4 regions of the Rhodococcus sp. 1R11 genome follow, and region 1 is predicted to be linked to each of the others. Evidence: riboswitches for the same ligand, from Rfam matches in the RefSeq annotation. Region 1 holds a riboswitch; each other region holds the start of a gene.
What was found. Region 1 has a riboswitch for cobalamin ahead of E4P29_RS13495 (CbtB domain-containing protein). Riboswitches for the same ligand answer to the same signal wherever they lie in the genome.
Positions count from the first base shown of each region.

Region 1 (4,939 bases):
CTGCGCGACGAGCACTGCAACGCCGCCGTCGACGGCTACGTCGGTGCCAAGTTCGACCCGAACGGCCGCTACGGCGTCGGCCTGATGTTTCCCAGCCAGGCCGGATGGGCCAAGGGCGAGCGCACGCTGCGGTGCGGGGTGCAGATGCCGTCGAACACCGGTGCGCTGCTCGAGATGACCGGCTCGATCCTCGAGCAGGACCAGTCCAAGGTGTGGCCGACGGGCACGTGCATCGGAATCAACCAGAACGTGCCTGCCGACCCGGTGGAATGCTCGACTCCTCACGCGTTCGAGGTGGCCTCGGTGATCAACCTCACGCAACAGTTCCCCGGCGATCACCCGTCGGAAGGCGACCAGGACGCATATCTGGAGCAGACCTGCACCGACGCCGTCAACGGGTACCTCGGCTCGGAGAACGCCTTGCGGGACAAGACGCTGACGCTGTTCTGGGACACCATCGACGTCTCGAGCTGGCTCGCCGGTAGCCGTCAGGTGACTTGCTCGGTGGGCAAGGAACTCGACTCCGGTGGATTCGCGACCATCGTCGGCAGTGCGAAGGGCGACATCCTCATCAACGGTGCAGCGCCCGTGCCGCCTCCCGCAGCCCCCGACGGCCGCGCGCTCCCGACTCCTCTGCCCGGTGCCGCTCCGATCACCACCGGAGGCTGACATCCCCACCCACATGACCCGCGTCGACTTCGAGGAAGCAGTGTCGGACGCTCTCGACACCCTGCCGCGAGAACTCACCGACTTCATGAACAACGTGGTCGTCCTCGTCGAGGAGGAACACCCCACCGAGGACATCCTCGGGTTGTACGAGGGCATCGCGTTGACCGAACGCTACGAATACAGCGGCCACTTGCCCGACGTCATCACGATCTACCGCAAACCGATCCTCGACATGGTCGACGACGAACACGAGGCTCGACGCGAAATCGCCATCACCGTCGCGCACGAAATCGGCCATCACTTCGGCATCGACGACGAACGCCTGCATCAACTGGGATTCGGCTGATCGCACTCGCCCCCCGGAACGCCACCCCCCACCCCCGTAATGCCACCCCCGGTTGGGATCAATGTGGGTTTCAGTCGGTCAGACTGCAACAAAGGCGCATTGATCCCAACCTGGAGGCGGGCAAAACAGGGTTAAGCCGCAACTGCCTCTCGGCGAACCGGACGCATTGCGCGATCGGTGAGGAACGAGAAGCCCAGTCCCAGAGCCAGCCACAAGGTTGCCTGCGTGGCCAGTGACGAGAGTCGGAATTCCCACAGCAGTGTTGCCGGGAAATCCGAACCCACTTCGTTGACGCCCGGCAGCAGTGCGTAGCCGATGCCGACGATCACCAGGAACGCCACCGTCGGAGCACCGACACGGACTGCTGGCGACGACTGGGACGCCACCGCCTTCGCCACGTAGATTGCGACGCCGACAGCCAGCAGACCGAGAATGACCGACGCCAACCACAGCCACGTGCGCTGGGTGATCGTCTCCGGGTCCCCGACGGCCGGTGGGTTGGCCGGGTACTTGAAGAACGGCACTGCTTCTATTGCCAGCCATCCGACCCCGGCTCCGAGGAGTGCGAGGATCGAGCCCGGAAGCGAGCTGAACCGTCGGGCATAGTGCAGTACCGACGCGAAGATCGCGCCGAGTGCGAGTCCGGCGAGTCCGGTGGCGAGGAACAGTCCGACGCGTTGGCCGTCGCGACTGACGAGGGCGTCCTCGTCTCCGTGCGAGTGCGCAGCAGGCGCATCGGAGTCGGCGTGGTGTGCCTCGCCCGCTGCTTCTTCGATGGAGATGGCCGAATCGACGTGCGGTTCACCGAGGACGAAGGCAACTCCGCCGGCGAGCAGTCCCGCAACGAGACCGGCGAGCAGACCTCGCACCAGCAGTTGAACGAATGTCCCGGTCAGTGGCATGGCAGGCCCAGCAGGTGGCGGCCGTCGTGCATGAGTTCGTGCATGTACATGCCACTGCGAGAGATCGCGCCTTGGTCGAATCCGACGAGGTAGAGCACGACGAACGCGAGCAGTATCGTCGCGGCGACGATGACGGCCAGTGCCGCCGATTCCGTCGTGTTACTGGGTGCATGAAGTATTGCCATAGGGGTGTCCTCCTGGGATTGTGCGTCCCGTAGTCCCTTCGAAGATGAAGGGACGGCCATGCGATGTACGAGTTTTCTGGCTCTCGAATTCGGACATCTGCCCGACGTCGATCACAGTGGCGCAACCGTTCCGGATTTTCACCGGATTACCTGCGTACATCGCGTCTTACCTGCGCACTGTGGCACCGCGTTCGACTCTGTGTCAATCACTGTCCTCGAAAGAACACCGTCCGATGCCACAATGGCGCGGTGACAGAGCCTGCGACCCGCCTGATGTTGGTGAGCCACGCCAGGACCGATGCAATGCGCTCGGGCCGCTTTCCTGCCGACGAGCCACTCGACGAAGCGGGTGTGCGCGCACTGACCGAGGTGACCGACTTTCCGCGTGCGGACCGAGTGGTGTCCGGCCCGGAGCTGCGGTCCCGATCCACTGCCGAGATCTTCGGCACCGATGTCGCCGTCGAACCCGCGTTGGCCGACGTCGCGTACGGCCGGTGGGCCGGTCTCGAGATGACCGATCTGCCCGACGCCGACGCGATGGCCTGGCTCGGCGACCCGGCATTCACACCACCGGGCGGTGAATCTCTGGAGGCGTTGTTTGCTCGCGTCCGGACGTGGCTCGATGAGGTCGGTTCGACGCCGGGCCGCACGCTGGCCGTGACCGCGCCCTCGGTGATCAGGGCGGCGGTCGTGCTGGTGCTGGCGGCACCGGTCGGCTCGTTCTGGCGGGTCGACGTCGCGCCGTTGACGCGCACCTCGATCCATCGCCGAGGCTCGCTGTGGACGATCGATTCGGTGGCACAGAAGTCTTTCTGAATTCTTTCCGGCATCGATGGAACCGATCCGGGCACGGCGGCGTCCTACCTACCGACAGCCCAGTTCGTCGATCGCAGGGAGCGTGCTCATGACCGTCATCAAAGTCGATCCGGTGGCTCTGCAGCTCGCTGCCTCGGAACTCGATGCGGTCGCTGCCCGATTGCAGGCCGCCGTCACCGCAACGGCACTTCCTGTTCGGCCGTTACCGCCCGGCACCGACGAGGTGTCGCTCTTGACCGACAGCTTCTTCGCCACCGCGGCCGATACCTTCGGTCCTGCTGCAGCTCAGGGCATTTCGGAGCTACACCGGGCCGCCGAGGAACTACGCAAGCAGGCCGCGGACTACCTGACCACCGACGACGACACCGCCGGGGGCCTGCCGGGGCTCGCCGGTATCTGACGCACACATCGACCGGCAGCGGTTTCGAATACGACACGGGGGCTCGAACATCATGGGGGCTGGACAATGACGCTCGGTGTGACAGGTGTGGTGTGGCTACCACGAACTGCGACAGGGAATTCGACGCGACTGTTGGGGCCCGGACCGGTGCCTCTACATGTCGCAGGCGGGGCCTGGGGTTCGGTGGCCGCGGCCTTCACCGAGGCCTCGGTGAGCATCGCCGCGATCACGACAGCTCTGACCGCGGGCTGGGAGGGTGAGTCGGCTCTCCTCGCCCAAGCCGCCCTCGCCCGGTTCGCCACGTGGACCGGAGCCACCGCACTGAAGGCGGCGGCATTGTCGATCGAAGCGCCCGCCGCGGGGACCTCGTACGGCGTCGCGCTGGCCACCATGCCGTCGCTCGTCGAGATCGGTGCGGTGCAAGCTGCCAAGGTCACGGCTGCGTCGACCGGCGGTGCGCTGAACGGAAGTTACGAGGCATCCGAGGTCGCAGATCGATTGCTCGACATCCGCGCGGCCATGGTCATGGAGGGTTTCGAGCTGGTCTCCTCGCACCTGATTGCCAAGACGACGTTCGATCATGCGCCCGCCATCGTGTCCGAATCCGGCAGTGGTCTCGGCAAATTCGCCAACGGTGCGCTGATGACGTCGCCGGTCCAGGCTGCGCTCGGTGGCCTGATGGCCGCGACGCAGAACCCCGGCGTCGCAGCCGCCGCCGGGCAGCTCGGCAGTGCCGCCACCTCGATCGCCGGAACGGGCGTGTCCACGGTGGCCTCCGCGGCATCGAATCTGGTCTCGACGACGCAGCCGAGTGGACCCGGGGCCGGCATCGGCCACACCTTCGCACCGGGCGGTTCAGGATCTCCCGCCGTCGGGCCGGCATCCACCCGTCCGGTGGCGTACGGCGGACCGAGCGGAAGCAGCGTGGGCGGAGGACTGGCAATGGCCGGTTCGGCGTCGAGTCCCCTCGGCGGTGGATCGGCGCTCACGGGTGCAGTACAGAGCAGCCCTGCCACCACAATCGGCGCACCGACCGCAGCCGAGGGTGGTCTCGCTCAGCGCGGAACCGGAGCCGGTGCTGCGCCTGCGTCAGGAACACGAGCGCAGGACGACGACGAACACGACACCCCGGAATACCTGAAACAGTTCGAGCACTTCGCCGACGGCCGCACGGTGGCACCGTCGGTCATCGGAGCCGACCCGGACTTGCCCGACCCAGCCCTCAACAACAACCCAGCACACCACCGCCCAGCCCTCCACGACCCAGCCCTCCACGACCCAGCCCTCCACAACCGAGCCCTCGACAACATCAGTGAGAACGGCCGGTGATCGACTTGGGAACTGTGCCGGTGGGCCACACACTGCCGAGTGCCGCACTCGGTGTCGACGAGATGGATCTCCTGGTCGACGAGCTCTCGATTGCCGAACTGCCCGTCGTGCTCGACGTCTTCCCACGTTTCGACGACGCGAAAGCCCGCGACCGTGCTGTCGACCGCGGCCGTCATGCCCTCGCGGCGGCAGGACTGTGGGACGGCTCCGCGGTCCACCCGGACGTTCGCCAGTGGCTGCGGGTGCTGGAACAACCCCGCTGGTACGTCTCGGCGCGACAGTTCGAGGGCGA
Region 1 is NZ_SPNG01000006.1:280,545-285,483, reverse strand. It holds gene E4P29_RS13510 (septum formation family protein) at 1-669, shown strand, start outside; gene E4P29_RS13505 (metallopeptidase family protein) at 683-1,015, shown strand; gene E4P29_RS13500 (CbtA family protein) at 1,147-1,917, opposite strand; gene E4P29_RS13495 (CbtB domain-containing protein) at 1,908-2,102, opposite strand; cobalamin riboswitch at 2,153-2,287, opposite strand; gene E4P29_RS13490 (histidine phosphatase family protein) at 2,352-2,918, shown strand; gene E4P29_RS13485 (PE family protein) at 3,007-3,318, shown strand; gene E4P29_RS13480 (PPE domain-containing protein) at 3,385-4,647, shown strand; gene E4P29_RS13475 (ESX secretion-associated protein EspG) at 4,644-4,939, shown strand, end outside.

Region 2 (4,939 bases), on a different contig from region 1:
GAGTCGATGTCTCGCTCCTTGCCTGGGTAGCTGGTGTACCCGACGAGGCGGTCGGCGAGACCGAGGGCGAACATCATCTCGGTGATGCCGGTGTCGTTGGTCAGTACCCGCTGTGGGGTACCGGTCACGGTCAGCGGCTCGCCGCAGTTGGTGACCGTCACCTGATCGCCACCCTGCTCGGTGGCTGTGTCGACCTGGGCTCCGCACGAACTGACAAGTGCTGCAACGGCGGTCGCGGCAATGGCGATCGTGCGAGGCCGGCGAAAGAGGTGGGTCATCGAGTGTCCTTGTCGTCGAAGAGAACCTGTGGAACTCCCAGGCGTGGGTGGGTGACGATGTGTCCGCCGATCCCGAACCAGGTCGAGAGCACCTTCTCGGTCACGACTTCGTCGGGTGAGCCCGTACAGACGATGCGGCCGGCGTGGAGTACGACCAAGCGGTCGCAGAATTGGGCGGCGATGTTGAGATCGTGAAGCGCGGCGATCACCGTGATTTGCAGGCTCGCAGCGGCGCTCAGCACTGCGTATTGGTGTCGTATGTCGAGGTGATTGGTGGGTTCGTCGAGCACGAGCACGTTCGGTTGTTGGGCGAAAGCCCGTGCGATCAGGACGCGTTGGCGTTCGCCTCCGGACAGGGACAGGAACGATCGGTCCAACAGATGCTCCACATCGGCGACGGTCGCGGCACGAGCGCACGCGGCGTCGTCGCGGGTGCGGTCGCGTCCGAAAGCGCCGTTGTGTGGAAGACGTCCGGTGGCGACCACCTCGCGTGCGGTGAAGTCGAAGTGCATCGAGGAGTCCTGGGTGAGTGCTGCAACCTGACGTGCGTTCTCTCGCATGGTGATTGCGGTGATGTCGCGGCCACCTACCTCGATACGTCCGGTCGAGGGCTCGGTCGCTCGATACAGACACCGCAACAGTGTCGACTTGCCGCTCCCGTTCGCGCCGACGATGCCGACGATGCTGCCGGCATCCAGGCTCATGGTGACGTCGTCGATGATGCGGGTGCCGCCGATATCGACTGCGACGTCGTCGTAGTCGACGCGCATCAACGGTCACCGATCATCGCGCCGCGGCGACGCATCAGCAGTACGAACGCCGGAACTCCCACTGCCGCGGTGATCGCCCCCAGGGGGAGCTCCTGCGGCGGTAGAACCGTTCGGGACACCAGGTCCGCGGTGACGAGGAAAGCCGCACCCAGGACCGGGGTGATCACGACAAGCCTGCTGTGGTCGGCCCCGACCAGTAACCGTGCTACGTGAGGGACGACCAGACCCACGAATCCCACTGCGCCACAGATCGACACGTAGCACCCTGTCATCGCCGCGGATGTCACGAAGAGAGTCAGCCGTAGCCGTGCTGCGTTCAAGCCCAGTGCCGCGCTGACTTCGTCTCCCATCGACAGCGCGTTCAGTCTGCGGGCCGTCAGAGCGGTCGCGGCGACTCCGGCCACGGTGACTGTGGCGGCCAGCGGGACGCCGGCCCAGGTAGCACCGGCGAGGCTGCCGAGCAACCAGAACATCACGCTGCGAGCGCCGTCGCCCTGAGGTGCCAGGAAGATCAGCACGGTCGTCATTGCAGAGAACCCGTAACCCAACGCGGTACCTGTCAGGACCAGGCGCAGGGGCACCAGCCCTACCGGGGAGCGTGCCATCACATACACCAGGGCGGTTGCCGCGAGTGCGCCTAGGAACGCTGCACTCGAGAGGGCGTAGATGCCGAGGGCGCCGAACGTGCCGAACAGGACCACCGACGTCGCGCCTACCGATGCACCCGACGAGATTCCGAGAACGTAGGGGTCTGCGAGCGCGTTGCGCACCATCGCCTGCACCACCAGTCCGACCACTGCGAGACCTGCTCCGATGAGCGTCGCCAGCAACACCCGCGGCAGCCGAGAATCGACGACGATGCGGTAGTCGGGAACGTCACCGACGGCGATCGTGCCGCCGGACAGCTGGGCCCACAGATAGCCCATGGCGTCGGTTGCCGGGATGTGCGCGGCCCCGAACATCAGTGCCGACAGGGCTGACACTGCCCAGATCGCGGCGGCGAGCACAGTGAGGGGCAGGACCGATCTGGACTGCATGCGCAACTTTCTCCGCTGATCCCTGACCTGGCGAACTGCGAAAAGCACGGTATCCGAGGCGAATCCGCGCAGCGCGAACGACGACCTCGTCGACCGTGTCCCTCGGGATCGACAGGCGACCACGCCGGCGGCGCAGCCGCGGTGGCAGGTCTTCGGACTCGCGGACACGCCGTCCGACGACGTTCTCGGACGACTCCTACTGGCGGTCGCTTCCCAGGACGAATCCCAGTGCTCGATGACCGCGGTCGTTTCCACTCACCGCTGCGGGGCAGTTCCGGGTTCTCACCGGATTCCCTCTTACGATCCGATGACCAGCACGGCCATCGAAAACCAACGCACACGCACGATAACAGCTCATGAGTGACGCGTTGTGTCGGTCCGCTTCGCTGCAAGTCAGCGGATGTACTTCGCGGCGGATGAGTCGAAGCGTTGGGGAGAGTAGTAGTTTTCTGCCCACCCTCCACTGGAATAATCGAACCTTCATCGACGCTGATGGGTTCGTCCATCCCGAATCGAGAGGTACCCAATGCACCTGGGCGTAGACAGCTTCGTCTCTTCCGTGACCGATCCGACCGACGGCCGCGTCATCGCGCCGGAGAAGAGGATGGGGCACCTACTCGAGGAGATCGCCCTCGCGGATCAGGTCGGTCTCTACTCCTTCGGCATCGGCGAGCATCACCGCAGCGAGTACTACGATTCGGCTCCGTCGATCATTCTGGCCGCGGCCGCTGCGCGTACCGAGAACATCCGGCTCGGCAGCGCGGTCAAGGTACTCAGTGCCGACGATCCGGTGCGAGTGTTCCAGGAGTTCGCCACTCTCGACCTGATCTCGAAGGGCCGGATCGATTTGGTGGTCGGACGAGGCTCGTTCACCGAGTCTTTCCCGCTGTTCGGACTCGACTTGGCCGATTACGATTCCTTGTTCGCCGAGAAGCTGGATCTCCTGCTGCAGATTCGCAACAACGAAGAGATCACGTGGTCCGGCCGGCACCGGCCGGCGCTGAACCGTCAGGGGATCTATCCTCGTCCGCTGCAGGATCCGCTACCCATCTGGGTCGGTGTCGGCGGAACCCCCGAATCATTCGCTCGTGCAGGGCTTTTGGGCCTACCCCTGATGATCGCCATCATCGGTGGAGAACCGCGCCAGTTCGCGCCGCTCGTCGACCTGTATCGGCGCGCCGGCGCGCAAGCGGGTCACTCGCCGGAGAAGCTGAAAGTCGGATTGCACGTGTTCGGATTCGTCGCCGACACCACCGAGGCGGCAGCCGACACCATCTACCCGGGCTGGAACGAGATGTTCACCAAGATCTCACGCGAGCGCGGGTTTGCTCGACCGAGCCGACAGCAGTTCGACGCCACGTCGGGACCCAACGGCGCGTTCTTCATGGGTGACCCGAAAACCGTGGCCGACAAGATCGTTCGAGTGAGCGAACAACTCGGCGGTGTGGATCGACTGTCGCTGCAGATGACCAATCCGCGTCTCGCCCACGGTGATCTGTTGCGCGGCATCGAGCTACTCGGTACCGAGGTCGCTCCGCTGGTCGCCGACGCGTAAGCGGCAGCGGCAGCGAGAATCAGTTCGCGGCCCATTCCATTTCGTCCACACCGGCGACCGGGGTGGACAGCGAACGTATCTCGCTCGCGTACATCGTGCGCTTGATTTCGCCGAGTACGGGGCCGCGGGTCCCGATCAAATCCGTTGCCCGAGAGAGTGCGTCGTCACGCAGCCGTTCCTCGGTGGCCACAGCGTCCACCAAGCCGAGGGCGGCTGCGTCCACTCCTCCGTAGCGTCGGCCCGTGGTCAGTGCTTCGTGGAACGTGTGCGGGGCGAGCTTGGCTCGGACCATGTCGACTGTTCCCGGGCTGTAGGTTGCGCCGATGTTGACGCCAGGAAAGCACAGGAAGCCGCGATCGGAGCGCATGACGCGGTAGTCGTGTGCCATGACAAAAAATGCGGCACCGCCGTAGGTGTGCCCCTGCATGGCCGCCACCGTCTGCATCGGGAGGGTCAAGAACCGCACCAGCAGTTCCTGCACCGTTCCGATGAACCGGTTGATCTGGTCCAGGTTCTCGGCACCCCAGGACAGGTCGACTCCGGTGGAGAAGTACTTGCCGGTGGCCGTCGTGACCAGTGCAGTCGGGCCACTACTGGCTTCTACCTCGTCGAGCAGAGCGTTGACCTCGGCCACCCAATCCGGCCCCATCCGGTTCTCGGTGTCCTCCACGTCGCGAGTGCCGAGATTCAATACGAACACGTCCGCGACACGATCCAGGTATGGCATGTCCCGAAGGTACCCAGCTTTCGTTGTTCTACCCCACAGCGACAGAAGGCAAGTGTGTTTGCCGGCAGGTACACCGGGTAGTTGTATCAGTACAAACGATCGAACGGAGGACCAGCATGCCCACCAACGATGACCAGCCCCAGCTCAAGGACCAGGATCTGTACGAGAAGCTCCGTGACGAAGGAAACTCGAAGGAGAAGTCGGCGCGCATCTCGAATGCCGCGGCCAACGAGGGCAGGAAGAACGTAGGCAAGAAGGGCGGCGAGTCCGGATCGTACGAGGACTGGACCGTCGACGAATTGACCGATCGAGCGAAGGAGATCGGCCTGGAGGGCTACTCCAAGCTGAACAAGAAAGAGCTGATCGAGGCGCTACGCAATCACTGACGTCATTCCGGCCGCAGAGACGCGTAGTACTCCTGCTGTGCGGGGTAGTAGTCGTCGAAGCTCGGCAGCGGTGCGGCGTCCCGGGATGCGATCAGCATGTCCAGGTAGTACTCCCAGCCCGGACCTATGTCGCCGATGCCGTCCGTGCTGTCGAGGCCGTGGGTCAACACGACGAGTGTGTCGCGG
Region 2 is NZ_SPNG01000002.1:71,699-76,637, forward strand. It holds gene E4P29_RS03595 (ABC transporter substrate-binding protein) at 1-278, opposite strand, end outside; gene E4P29_RS03600 (ABC transporter ATP-binding protein) at 275-1,048, opposite strand; gene E4P29_RS03605 (iron ABC transporter permease) at 1,048-2,085, opposite strand; cobalamin riboswitch at 2,211-2,435, opposite strand; gene E4P29_RS03610 (LLM class flavin-dependent oxidoreductase) at 2,612-3,640, shown strand; gene E4P29_RS03615 (enoyl-CoA hydratase-related protein) at 3,660-4,367, opposite strand; gene E4P29_RS03620 (Rho termination factor N-terminal domain-containing protein) at 4,484-4,753, shown strand; gene E4P29_RS03625 (SRPBCC domain-containing protein) at 4,756-4,939, opposite strand, start outside.
Region 2: it holds a riboswitch for cobalamin, as region 1 does, so the genes downstream of both, E4P29_RS03605 (iron ABC transporter permease) here and E4P29_RS13495 (CbtB domain-containing protein) in region 1, are expected to answer to the same signal.

Region 3 (4,939 bases), on a different contig from region 1:
CGTGGGCTCGCCGTTTGGCCTGTGTGCCCTCCCCCGGATCGTTGACCAGGAAGGGATAGATCAGCGGCAAGTCGCCCAGTGCAGCGTCGGTGCCGCAGGAGGCGGACATGCCGAGGGTCTTGCCGGGGAGCCATTCCAGGTTTCCGTGCTTGCCGAGATGAACCATCGCGTCGGCCCCGAAACCGCCGTCCTCGCGGGCTGCGGAGATCCACCGGTAGGCGGCCAGATAATGATGGCTCGGCGGCAGATCCGGGTCGTGGTAGATCGCGACGGGCTTCTCACCGAATCCGCGCGGCGGTTGAACCATGATGACCACATTGCCGAATTGCATTGCTGCGATGACGATCTCACCGTCGGGATCGGCAGAACGATCGACGTAGAGATCACCCGGTGCCGGTCCCCAATGTTCGATCACACCCTCGCGAAGGTCGTCGGGAAGCTGCTCGAACCAGGTTCGATAACGGGCCGCCGAAATGCGAATAGGATTGCCCTCGAGCTGGGCGTCGGTGAGCCAGTTGGGGTCCTGACCGCCACGGGCGATCAAAGCGTGGATCAGTGCGTCACCGTCTCGGGCCGCCAGACCGGGCACCGAATCCGGGCCCTCGAGCGGTCCGAGGTCGTAGCCGGCCTCACGCATGTCCGACATCAACGCGATCGCGCTGGCGGGAGTGTCGAGGCCGACGGCATTGCCGATGCGGGCATGTTTGGTGGGATACGCCGAGAACATCAAGGCGATTCGGCGGTCGGCGGCCGGGATGTGTCGGAGCCGCGCATGGCGGACGGCGATGCCGGCGACGCGTGCTGCTCGCTCGTGGTCCGGAACGTACGTGGTGAGGCCGTCGTCGTCGATCTCCTTGAACGAGAACGGAACCGTGATGAGTCGGCCGTCGAATTCCGGGACAGCGACCTGCGTGGCCACGTCGAGGGGCGAGAGTCCGTCGTCGTTCTCGGACCACGTCGCGCGGGAACTCGTCAGGCACAGACCCTGCAGGATGGGAACGTCGAGGGCGGCGAGTTCGGCGACATCCCAGGCTTCGTCGTCGCCGCCGGCCGAAGCGCCGGCGGGTTTGGTACCGCCTGCAGCCAGCACGGTCACGATCAAGGCATCCGCCGACTTCAGCGTCTCCAGCAAGTCGGCTTCCGCCGTGCGCAGTGACGCACAGTAGATCGGCAGTGCGTTCGCCCCGGCGTTCTCGACTGCGGCGGCGAGGGCATCGATGTAGGTGGTATTTCCCGCGAGATGCTGAGCGCGGTAGTACAGAATCGCCACCGTCGGGCCCTCGGAGTGCTGGGCGGAGTTCCGCTCGAGGTGGCCCCACGTCGGCAGGTGTCGAGGTGCATCGAAACCGTGACCGGTGAGCAGCACTGTGTCGGACAGAAAGTTGTACAGCTGCCGAAGGTTGCCCGAGCCGCCCTCGGCCAGATAGTTGTGTGCTTGGGCGGCGACGTTGGCGGGCACCGTGGAGATCTCCATCAGATCCGCATCCGGGGCCTGCTCGCCGCCCAGCACGACCACGGGCAAACCGGTGGCCAGGACGGCGTCGATTCCCGACTCCCACGAGCGGCGCGATCCGAGAATGCGCACGATGATCAGCTCGGCCGATTCGGCCATCGACGGGATGTCCTCGGCCAGCAGGCGGGACGGATTGCCCCACGTGAAATCGGCCCCACTGGCGCGGGCACTGAGCAGATCGGTGTCCGATGTGGACAGCAACAGAAACACGGGTAACGCCCTCCTCGGGGTTTCGCGCCCCTGGATCGGTGAATCGTCCGAGCTCGTCGGTGAGAGGGTCCGACTCCCGCCCCATCCCGAAGGCACGATCCTCGAGAACAGGTCCCGAGAACCATTCCCGACGAGCTGTTCTCGACGAACTACAGGGCGGTCACGGTGGCGCGACCGTACCGGGGTTTCACCGGTTTCCTCCCGGCCGGAGCCGTGAACATCGAATGCTACCGGTGCCGGGACGAGATCGGGCCACCCGTCGCACTTGTAGCCTGGTGAACATGAGTTCGCCCAGTAGGTCCGTGCCCGACGGCTGCCCCGGAGCTCTGTCGACGCACCGCGCGGCGGACGGTCCGTTGGCCAGAATCCGGCTCCCGGGCGGCCTCGTGCTGCCGGAGCAGATGCAGGTCCTGGCCGAGGTCGCGGCCGAGCTCGGTGACGGCTCGCTCGAACTCACGTCGAGGGGCAACATCCAGGTTCGTGCGGTCTCGGACCCGGACGAGCTCGCGAACAGGTTGGCCGCGGCCGGGTTGCTGCCGTCTCCGACGCACGAGCGCGTGCGCAACATCCTCGCCTCGCCGCTGTCGGGCCGGGTCGGCGGACTCACCGACGTCCGCAGTCTCGTCGGTGAGCTCGACGCTGCCGTGTGCGCTCGCCCCGAGCTCGCCGAACTACCCGGCCGGACATTGTTCGCCCTGGACGACGGCCGCGGGGATCTGTGCGGACTCGAACCCGACTTCGGGGTGTACGCCCAGGCCGACGGGTCGTTCGCAGTGCTGTTGGCAGGGCGCGACAGCGGTGTACGCGTCGACCGCCAGCACGTGGTCTCGACTCTGCTCGACTGCGCGGATGCCTTCGTCCGGTTGCGCCACAAGGAATGGCGACTGGCGGAACTGGACGGCGGTGCCGAGCGCATCGTCGACGTGCTCGGCTTGCAGGCCGGACCGGTACTGGCCATGCCCGCGCCGGTCGAGGTGCCGCCGATCGGCTGGCTGGATCAGGACGACGGCCACGTTGCGCTCGGCGCAGGGCTGGCCAACGGCGTCCTCGGCGCGCGGTTGGCCGAATTCCTCGCGGCCGTCGACCGTCCGCTGATCGTGACGCCATGGCGATCGCTGGTCGTGGGTGATCTGGACGAGGAACCGGCCGAACAGGTCGTTCGAGTTCTCGCACCCATGGGCCTGATCTTCGACGCCGCATCACCGTGGATCCGAGTCAGTGCGTGCACCGGATCGCCCGGCTGCGAGAAGTCCCTCGCCGACGTCCGAGCCGACCTCGCGGCCGCGGTCGACGCACGGATGACGCCGCGGGACGAGCGACAGCATTGGTCCGGGTGCGAGCGTCGATGTGGCCGTCCGAAAGGCGAGGTGACCGACGTGATCGCGACAGGAATCGGCTACCAGGTGTCCTGAGCACCCTGAGACCGGCTTCCGACTGAGGGGTCCCTCTCCCCTATCGTGACACGCATGCACGACTACATCCGCGACGGCGCGGAGATCTACCGCCAGTCTTTCGCAACCATCCGCGCCGAAGCGGATCTGTCTCGGTTCACCCCGGATGTCGCCCAGGTCGTCGTGCGCATGATCCATGCTGTCGGTGAGATCGACCTGACCGAGACGATCGGCTTCACGCCCGACGTGGTGGAGTCCGCCCGAACTGCTCTGCGCGCAGGGGCACCCGTGTTGTGCGACGCCAACATGGTCGCCGCCGGTATCACTCGTCGCCGTCTTCCGGCCGACAACGAGGTGCTGTGCACCCTGTCCGATCCTCGGGTACCGGACTTGGCTCGGAGTATGGGCACCACGAGAACCGCTGCCGCGCTGGAGTTGTGGGGTGACAAGCTGGGCGGTGCCGTCGTCGCGATCGGAAATGCGCCGACCGCCCTGTTCCACCTCATGGAAATGCTCGCGGCCGGAGCTCCGAAGCCGGCAGCCATCGTCGGCGGCCCGGTCGGATTCATCGGCGCGGCGGAGTCCAAGGAAGATCTGATCGCCGCCGACCTCGGCGTGGAATATCTGGTCGTTCGAGGCAGACGCGGCGGCAGCCCCATCACCGTCGCTGCGGTCAATGCCATTGCGAGCGAAAAAGAATGAGCTCCAGCGGAAAGTTGTGGGGTGTGGGCGTCGGCCCGGGCGACCCGGAGTTGTTGACCGTCAAGGCCGCTCGCGTGATCGGCGAGGCCGACGTCGTCGCCTTCCACAGTGCTCGGCACGGACGCAGCATCTCGCGCGCCCTCGCGGCCGGTTACATGCGCGACGGGCAGCTCGAGGAACACCTGGTATACCCGGTGACCACGGAGGCGACGGCTCATCCCGGTGGATACCAGGGGGCCATCGACGAGTTCTACGAGTCCGCTGCGGCGCGACTCGCCGCTCATCTCGACGCCGGACGATCGGTCGTGCTTCTGGCCGAGGGCGATCCGCTGTTCTACAGCTCGTACATGCACATGCACAAACGCCTGGCGCACCGGTTCGAGGTCGAGGTGGTTCCCGGCGTGACCTCGGTCAGTGCTGCGTCGGCCGCACTGGCGACTCCACTGGTGGAGCGCGACGAGGTTTTCACCGTCCTGCCCGGCACCTTGCCCGTGAACGAACTCACTCGCCGACTCCGCGGCACCGACGCCGCGGTCATCATGAAACTCGGTCGAACCTATCCGACCGTGCTCGACGCACTGGAACGATCCGGCAGGCTGGACGAAGCGCGGTACGTCGAGCGGGCCAGCACGGCCGAGCAACGCGTCCTCGATGCCGCCGACGCGGACAACGTGCCGTACTTCTCGATGATCGTCGTGCCGAGTCCGTCGAATCGAACCGAAGTTCCCACCAGCACGGGCGAAGTGGTCGTGGTCGGTCTCGGTCCGGGCGACGACGTGTGGACGACGGACGAAGTGCGAGCCGAACTCGCGGCAGCGACCGATCTGGTCGGGTACATCACCTACATCGATCGAGTTCCTCAGCGACCCGGCCAGATTCGGCATGCGAGCGACAACAAGGTCGAATCCGAGCGCGCGGCATTCGCCCTCGACCTCGCCAAACAGGGTCGCCGCGTCGCCGTGGTGTCCTCGGGTGATCCGGGTGTGTTCGCGATGGCGACAGCGGTCATCGAGGTTGCAGCCGAACAGCAGTGGAGTTCGGTACCGGTACGGGTGGTGCCGGGAATGACGGCAGCCAATGCTGTGGCCAGCCGCGTCGGCGCGCCGCTCGGGCACGATTACGC
Region 3 is NZ_SPNG01000007.1:272,512-277,450, reverse strand. It holds gene cobN (cobaltochelatase subunit CobN) at 1-1,723, opposite strand, end outside; cobalamin riboswitch at 1,791-1,922, opposite strand; gene cobG (precorrin-3B synthase) at 2,005-3,135, shown strand; gene E4P29_RS15015 (precorrin-8X methylmutase) at 3,190-3,816, shown strand; gene E4P29_RS15010 (precorrin-2 C(20)-methyltransferase) at 3,813-4,939, shown strand, end outside.
Region 3: it holds a riboswitch for cobalamin, as region 1 does, so the genes downstream of both, cobN (cobaltochelatase subunit CobN) here and E4P29_RS13495 (CbtB domain-containing protein) in region 1, are expected to answer to the same signal.

Region 4 (4,939 bases), on a different contig from region 1:
GCCCCGTGTCTTGAGCCCACAGTCCGGGTTGACCCAGAGCCGTTCGAGGGGCACTGCCCTGACTGCCGCACGGAGCGAGTCGGTGATCTCGTCCACCGTCGGTACCCGCGGCGAATGAATGTCGTAGACACCGGGTCCCACGTCGAGAGCGAAACCGACCGCAGTGAGGTCATCGAGCACCTCCATGTGCGAGCGCGCAGCCTCGATGGATGTCACGTCGGCGTCGAGTGCGACGATGGCGTCGATGACCTCACCGAACTCGGAATAGCACAGGTGGGTATGGATCTGTGTCGCGTCGGAGACGCCGGACGTAGCGATCCGAAAGGATCGGACGGCCCAATCCAGATACGCTGCAGTGTCTTTCGAGCGCAGCGGTAGCAATTCGCGGAGCGCGGGCTCGTCCACCTGGACGATGCGGATCCCCGCCGACTCCAGGTCGATCGTCTCGTCTCGAATGGCCGAGGCGATCTGAGCTGCCGACTCGGCCGCCGGTATGTCGTCTCGGACGAACGACCACGCGAGAATCGTCACCGGACCGGTCAACATTCCCTTGACCGGTTTGTCGGTCAGCGACTGCGCGTACGTCGACCACTCCACCGTCATCGGTGCCGGGCGCGAGACGTCGCCGTACAGGATCGGTGGTCGCACGCATCGTGATCCGTACGACTGCACCCAGCCGTTGGCGGTCACGACGAAACCGTCGAGTTGCTCGGCGAAGTACTGCACCATGTCGTTTCGTTCGGGCTCGCCGTGGACGAGCACGTCCAGCCCCAGACGCTCCTGTAGCGCAACGACATCGGCGATCTCCTCGCGCATCTGTCGCACGTACTCCGCTTGGTCGACGGTTCCGCTGCGCAGCGCCGCCCGGGCGAGGCGGATCTTGCTCGTCTGCGGGAAGGAGCCGATGGTCGTCGTCGGCAGAACAGGGAGCGAGAGATGCTCGGCCTGTGCGACGCGACGGACGTCTCCTGGGCTGCGGTCACGGCCGGCCGCGCCGGTCACGCGCGCACGGATTGTCGGATCGTGCAGTCGTGCATCGTGGCTCCGCGAATCCAGAGCCGCGCGGGCCGACTCGAATCGGTCCGACCCGAATCGCTCGGTCTCCCCGGCTGTGTCGCCTTGTAGTGCGCGGGCGAGCACCGAGACCTCGGTGATCTTCTCGTTCCCGAACGCCAGCCACGACCGCAGTGTCGGCTCGAGCTGAGGTTCGGCGTCCAGTGAATACGGAACGTGCAGTAGCGAGCACGACGACGACACAGCCACTGCGCGTGCATGTCTGCCGACCTCGTGCAATGTTTCGAGCGCGGCGTCGAGATCGGTGCGCCAGATGTTGCGTCCGTCGACGACGCCGGCCACGACGAGCATCGACGAGGTAGCAGGAGTAGCCGCAAGTTGCTCGGCCGCACCGGGAACGGTCAGATCGAGTGCCAGGCCCTCGATCCCGGTGGACGCCACTGCGGGCAGCGCGTCGCCCAGGTCGCCGAAGTAGGACGCCAGCAGAATGGCCGGGCGGGTCTGCGAGGCTGCGAGTTGCTCGAAGCATCGGGTTGCCGCTGCGACAGTCTCGTGGTCGAGGTCGCGCACCAGCGCCGGTTCGTCGATCTGGACCCACTCGGCTCCGGCTGCGGTGAGGAGTTCGAGCAGACGGGCGTAGAGCGGAATCAGTTCGTCGACCCGTTCCAGCAGCGAATCGGAGGAGCCGACGGACTTGGACAGCAACAGGAAGGTGATCGGCCCGATGATCACCGGACGTGCCGGGATGCCCAGTGCGCGAGCCTCGTTCACCTCGCCGAGCACCTTGTTCGGGTGCAGGGAGAACGTGGTCTCGGGCGAGATCTCGGGCACGAGGTAGTGGTAATTGGTGTCGAACCATTTGGTCATTTCGAGCGGGGCGATGGTCTGGGTGCCGCGGGCCGCGGCGAAGTACCGATCGAGTTCGCCCTCGACCGCCTCGACCCGCGGCGGCAGAGCTCCCAGGAGTGCCGCAGTGTCGAGCATCTGGTCGTAGTACGAAAAGGTGTTCACCGGAACGGAATCGAGCCCGGCTGCGAGTGTGCGCCAATCGTTCTCACGAAGAATTTTCGCGACCTCTTCGAGGGCTGCGGCATCGAGCCTTCCGGCCCAATAGGATTCGACGGCTTTCTTCAGTTCTCGGTTGGGTCCGATGCGAGCCGAACCGAGCACGGTGGCAGTGAAATCGTGGTTCACAGTTGATCTCCAGGTGACTGCAAGTGGGTGGTGCACCGTCTTCACGGGCGCGCAGATCCCGGTGAGCCCTGACCACAGCCGTACCCGGGTTACGCGCCCATTCCACGAGGCGGTGAACCGCTGCACACGGCGTGCACAGCACAGAGGGCAGGTATTCGGACTTGCAGGCGTGCGGACGGAGAGCCCACTCCTACTGGCCGTCGCTTCCCGAAGAGGCTTCTTCAGTGCGTGATGACGGCGGTCGTTCCTGCATACCGCTGCGGGACAGTCCCGGATTCTCACCGGGTTCCCTCTCACGATGCGCCGTGACTGCACGCACCGCTCGACGCCGAGGTGAACTTCGGGGCTCCTCATGACCACCTGGCGAACCGACTGCAGGGACGAGCATAGATGCATCACGGGAGAGTCTGTTACGGTGCTCTCCATGCAGCGCACGTATTTCTGGTTTAGCAGGTCGGCCCCGGGTGGGTCAGCCAGCGACGCCATGCGCTGACCTCCACCCCACGAGCCGGATACAGACCGGCTCGAAGTGCGCGTGGAGCATGCGGAGCCGGCCTGGGAACAGGAAACCTCTCATGACGCTCTCCCTCGACACCCCGTCACTCGACGATCAGCGCACCATCAGCATCAGTCCGCTGGTGGCGCCGTCGGTCGTACGCCGCGAGCATGCGGTCGACGACGCGATCTCGGCGAGTGTTCGCACCGGACGCTCCGGTGTCGTCGACATCCTCGACGGCCGTGACGACCGACTGATCGTCGTGGTCGGCCCGTGTTCGGTGCACGACGCCGACGCCGCCCTCGACTACGCCCGACGCCTTGCCACGACGGCAGCCGAGCTGGGCGACCGACTGCACATCGTCATGCGCGTCTACTTCGAGAAACCGCGAACGACGCTCGGATGGAAGGGTCTGATCAACGATCCGCACCTCGACGGCAGCTTCGACATCAACGAGGGTCTACGAGTGGGACGCCAACTGCTGCTGGATATCTCGGCGCTGGGCTTGCCCGTCGGCTGCGAATTCCTCGACCCGATCACCCCGCAGTACATTGCGGATCTGGTCAGCTACGGTGCCATCGGAGCACGGACCGCGGCCAGCCAGGTGCACCGGCAGCTGTGCAGCGCCTTGTCGATGCCGGTCGGTATCAAGAACTCGACCGAAGGTGACATCCAGGTCGCCGTGGACGGAACCCGCGCCGCCGCGGCGAGCCACGTCTTCCCCGGAACCGATCTCGACGGCAAGGCGGCCTTGATCAGGACCGTCGGAAACCCCGATTGCCACGTCATCCTGCGCGGCGGCGTCGACGGACCGAACTACGACGCCGAGTCCGTGGCCGATACCGTTGCCCGCCTGCGTAAGTCGGGGCTGCCGGAGCGAGTGGTCATCGATGCCAGCCATGGAAACAGCCGCAAGGATCACAACAAGCAGGTGGACGTGGTCACCGACGTGGCCGCCAGGGTCGCGGCCGGCGAGCACGGCATCGTCGGGCTGATGCTCGAGAGCTTCCTCGTCGCGGGGCGTCAGGACCTCGAACTCGGCCACCGGGACGAGCTCGTGTACGGCCAGTCCATCACCGATGCGTGCCTCGATTGGGACACGACGGCAACGCAATTGGCCACTCTCGCGGCGGCCGTCGAGACGCGTCGGGCCTCGAACGCTGCGCGCTGACGCGTGGTGCGCTAGCGAACCCCGCGCGGTCGAAATTGCACGCTGATGCGTGGGCCGACCGCGCGGGTCGACTTGGGAATTGCATGCTCCCAGGTCCGTTGACAGGATCCGCCCATCACCACCAGGTCCCCGTGTCCGAGGGTGAATTTCAGAGAGGTCCCGCCGCCGCGGGGACGGAGCATGAGTTGCCTTGTGGCACCGAGGGATACGATCGCCACCATCGTGTCCTCGGTGGCGCTGCGGCCGATGTTGTCGCCGTGCCAGGCGACGCTGTCGGACCCGTCGCGGTAGTAACACAGTCCCGCGGTGGCGAACGACTCCCCGAGCTCGCTTCGGTAGTGGTCGTCCAGTGCATCGCGGGCCTCGTACAAGGCCGCATGCGGCCAGTGCTCGCGCTCGGCGTAGTACCGAACCAGGCGCGGCACATCGACCACGCGGTCGTACATCTGCCTGCGTTCGGCGCGCCAGTCGACGTGGGTGACCAGCGAATCGAAGAGATCGCTGTCGGACAACCAGCCCGGGCGCACATCGACCCAGGCACCGAGCGTCAGCTCGCGGCGGGTGACGGACTGCAGTGACCCGACGCCACCGTCGTCGTCACCGAACAGCGAACCTTGCATCGCGAGCGACATGACTCGACTGTATCGAACAGGTGTTCCCATTGCCAGCTCCCGGCGGTATCGTTCTCGCATGGGTTACCGATTTCAGGTTGTTGTGGACAGCGTCGACCCGCACGCGCTCGCGGCATGGTGGGCACGGACTCTCGGCTGGCAGGTCGAACCGAGCAACGAAGAGTTCATTCGCGAGATGGTGGCGGCAGGCCACGCCCGAGAGGAGGACACAACCGTGTTCGACGGCGTTCTGGTGTGGCGAGCAGGCCAGGGCATCACCGATCCGGAATCTCCGGGCACCCCGCGGGTGCTGTTTCAGGCGGTGCCCGAATCGAAGTCCGTGAAGAACCGACTGCATCTCGACGTTCGGGTCGGTGACGGACGGGAGGCGGTGGTGAAGGAACTCGAAGGGCGAGGCGCGTCGGTTGTGTATCGCGGGCAGCAAGGGCCCAG
Region 4 is NZ_SPNG01000010.1:222,332-227,270, reverse strand. It holds gene metE (5-methyltetrahydropteroyltriglutamate--homocysteine S-methyltransferase) at 1-2,208, opposite strand, end outside; cobalamin riboswitch at 2,337-2,546, opposite strand; gene E4P29_RS18540 (3-deoxy-7-phosphoheptulonate synthase) at 2,784-3,875, shown strand; gene E4P29_RS18535 (alpha-ketoglutarate-dependent dioxygenase AlkB) at 3,887-4,507, opposite strand; gene E4P29_RS18530 (VOC family protein) at 4,566-4,939, shown strand, end outside.
Region 4: it holds a riboswitch for cobalamin, as region 1 does, so the genes downstream of both, metE (5-methyltetrahydropteroyltriglutamate--homocysteine S-methyltransferase) here and E4P29_RS13495 (CbtB domain-containing protein) in region 1, are expected to answer to the same signal.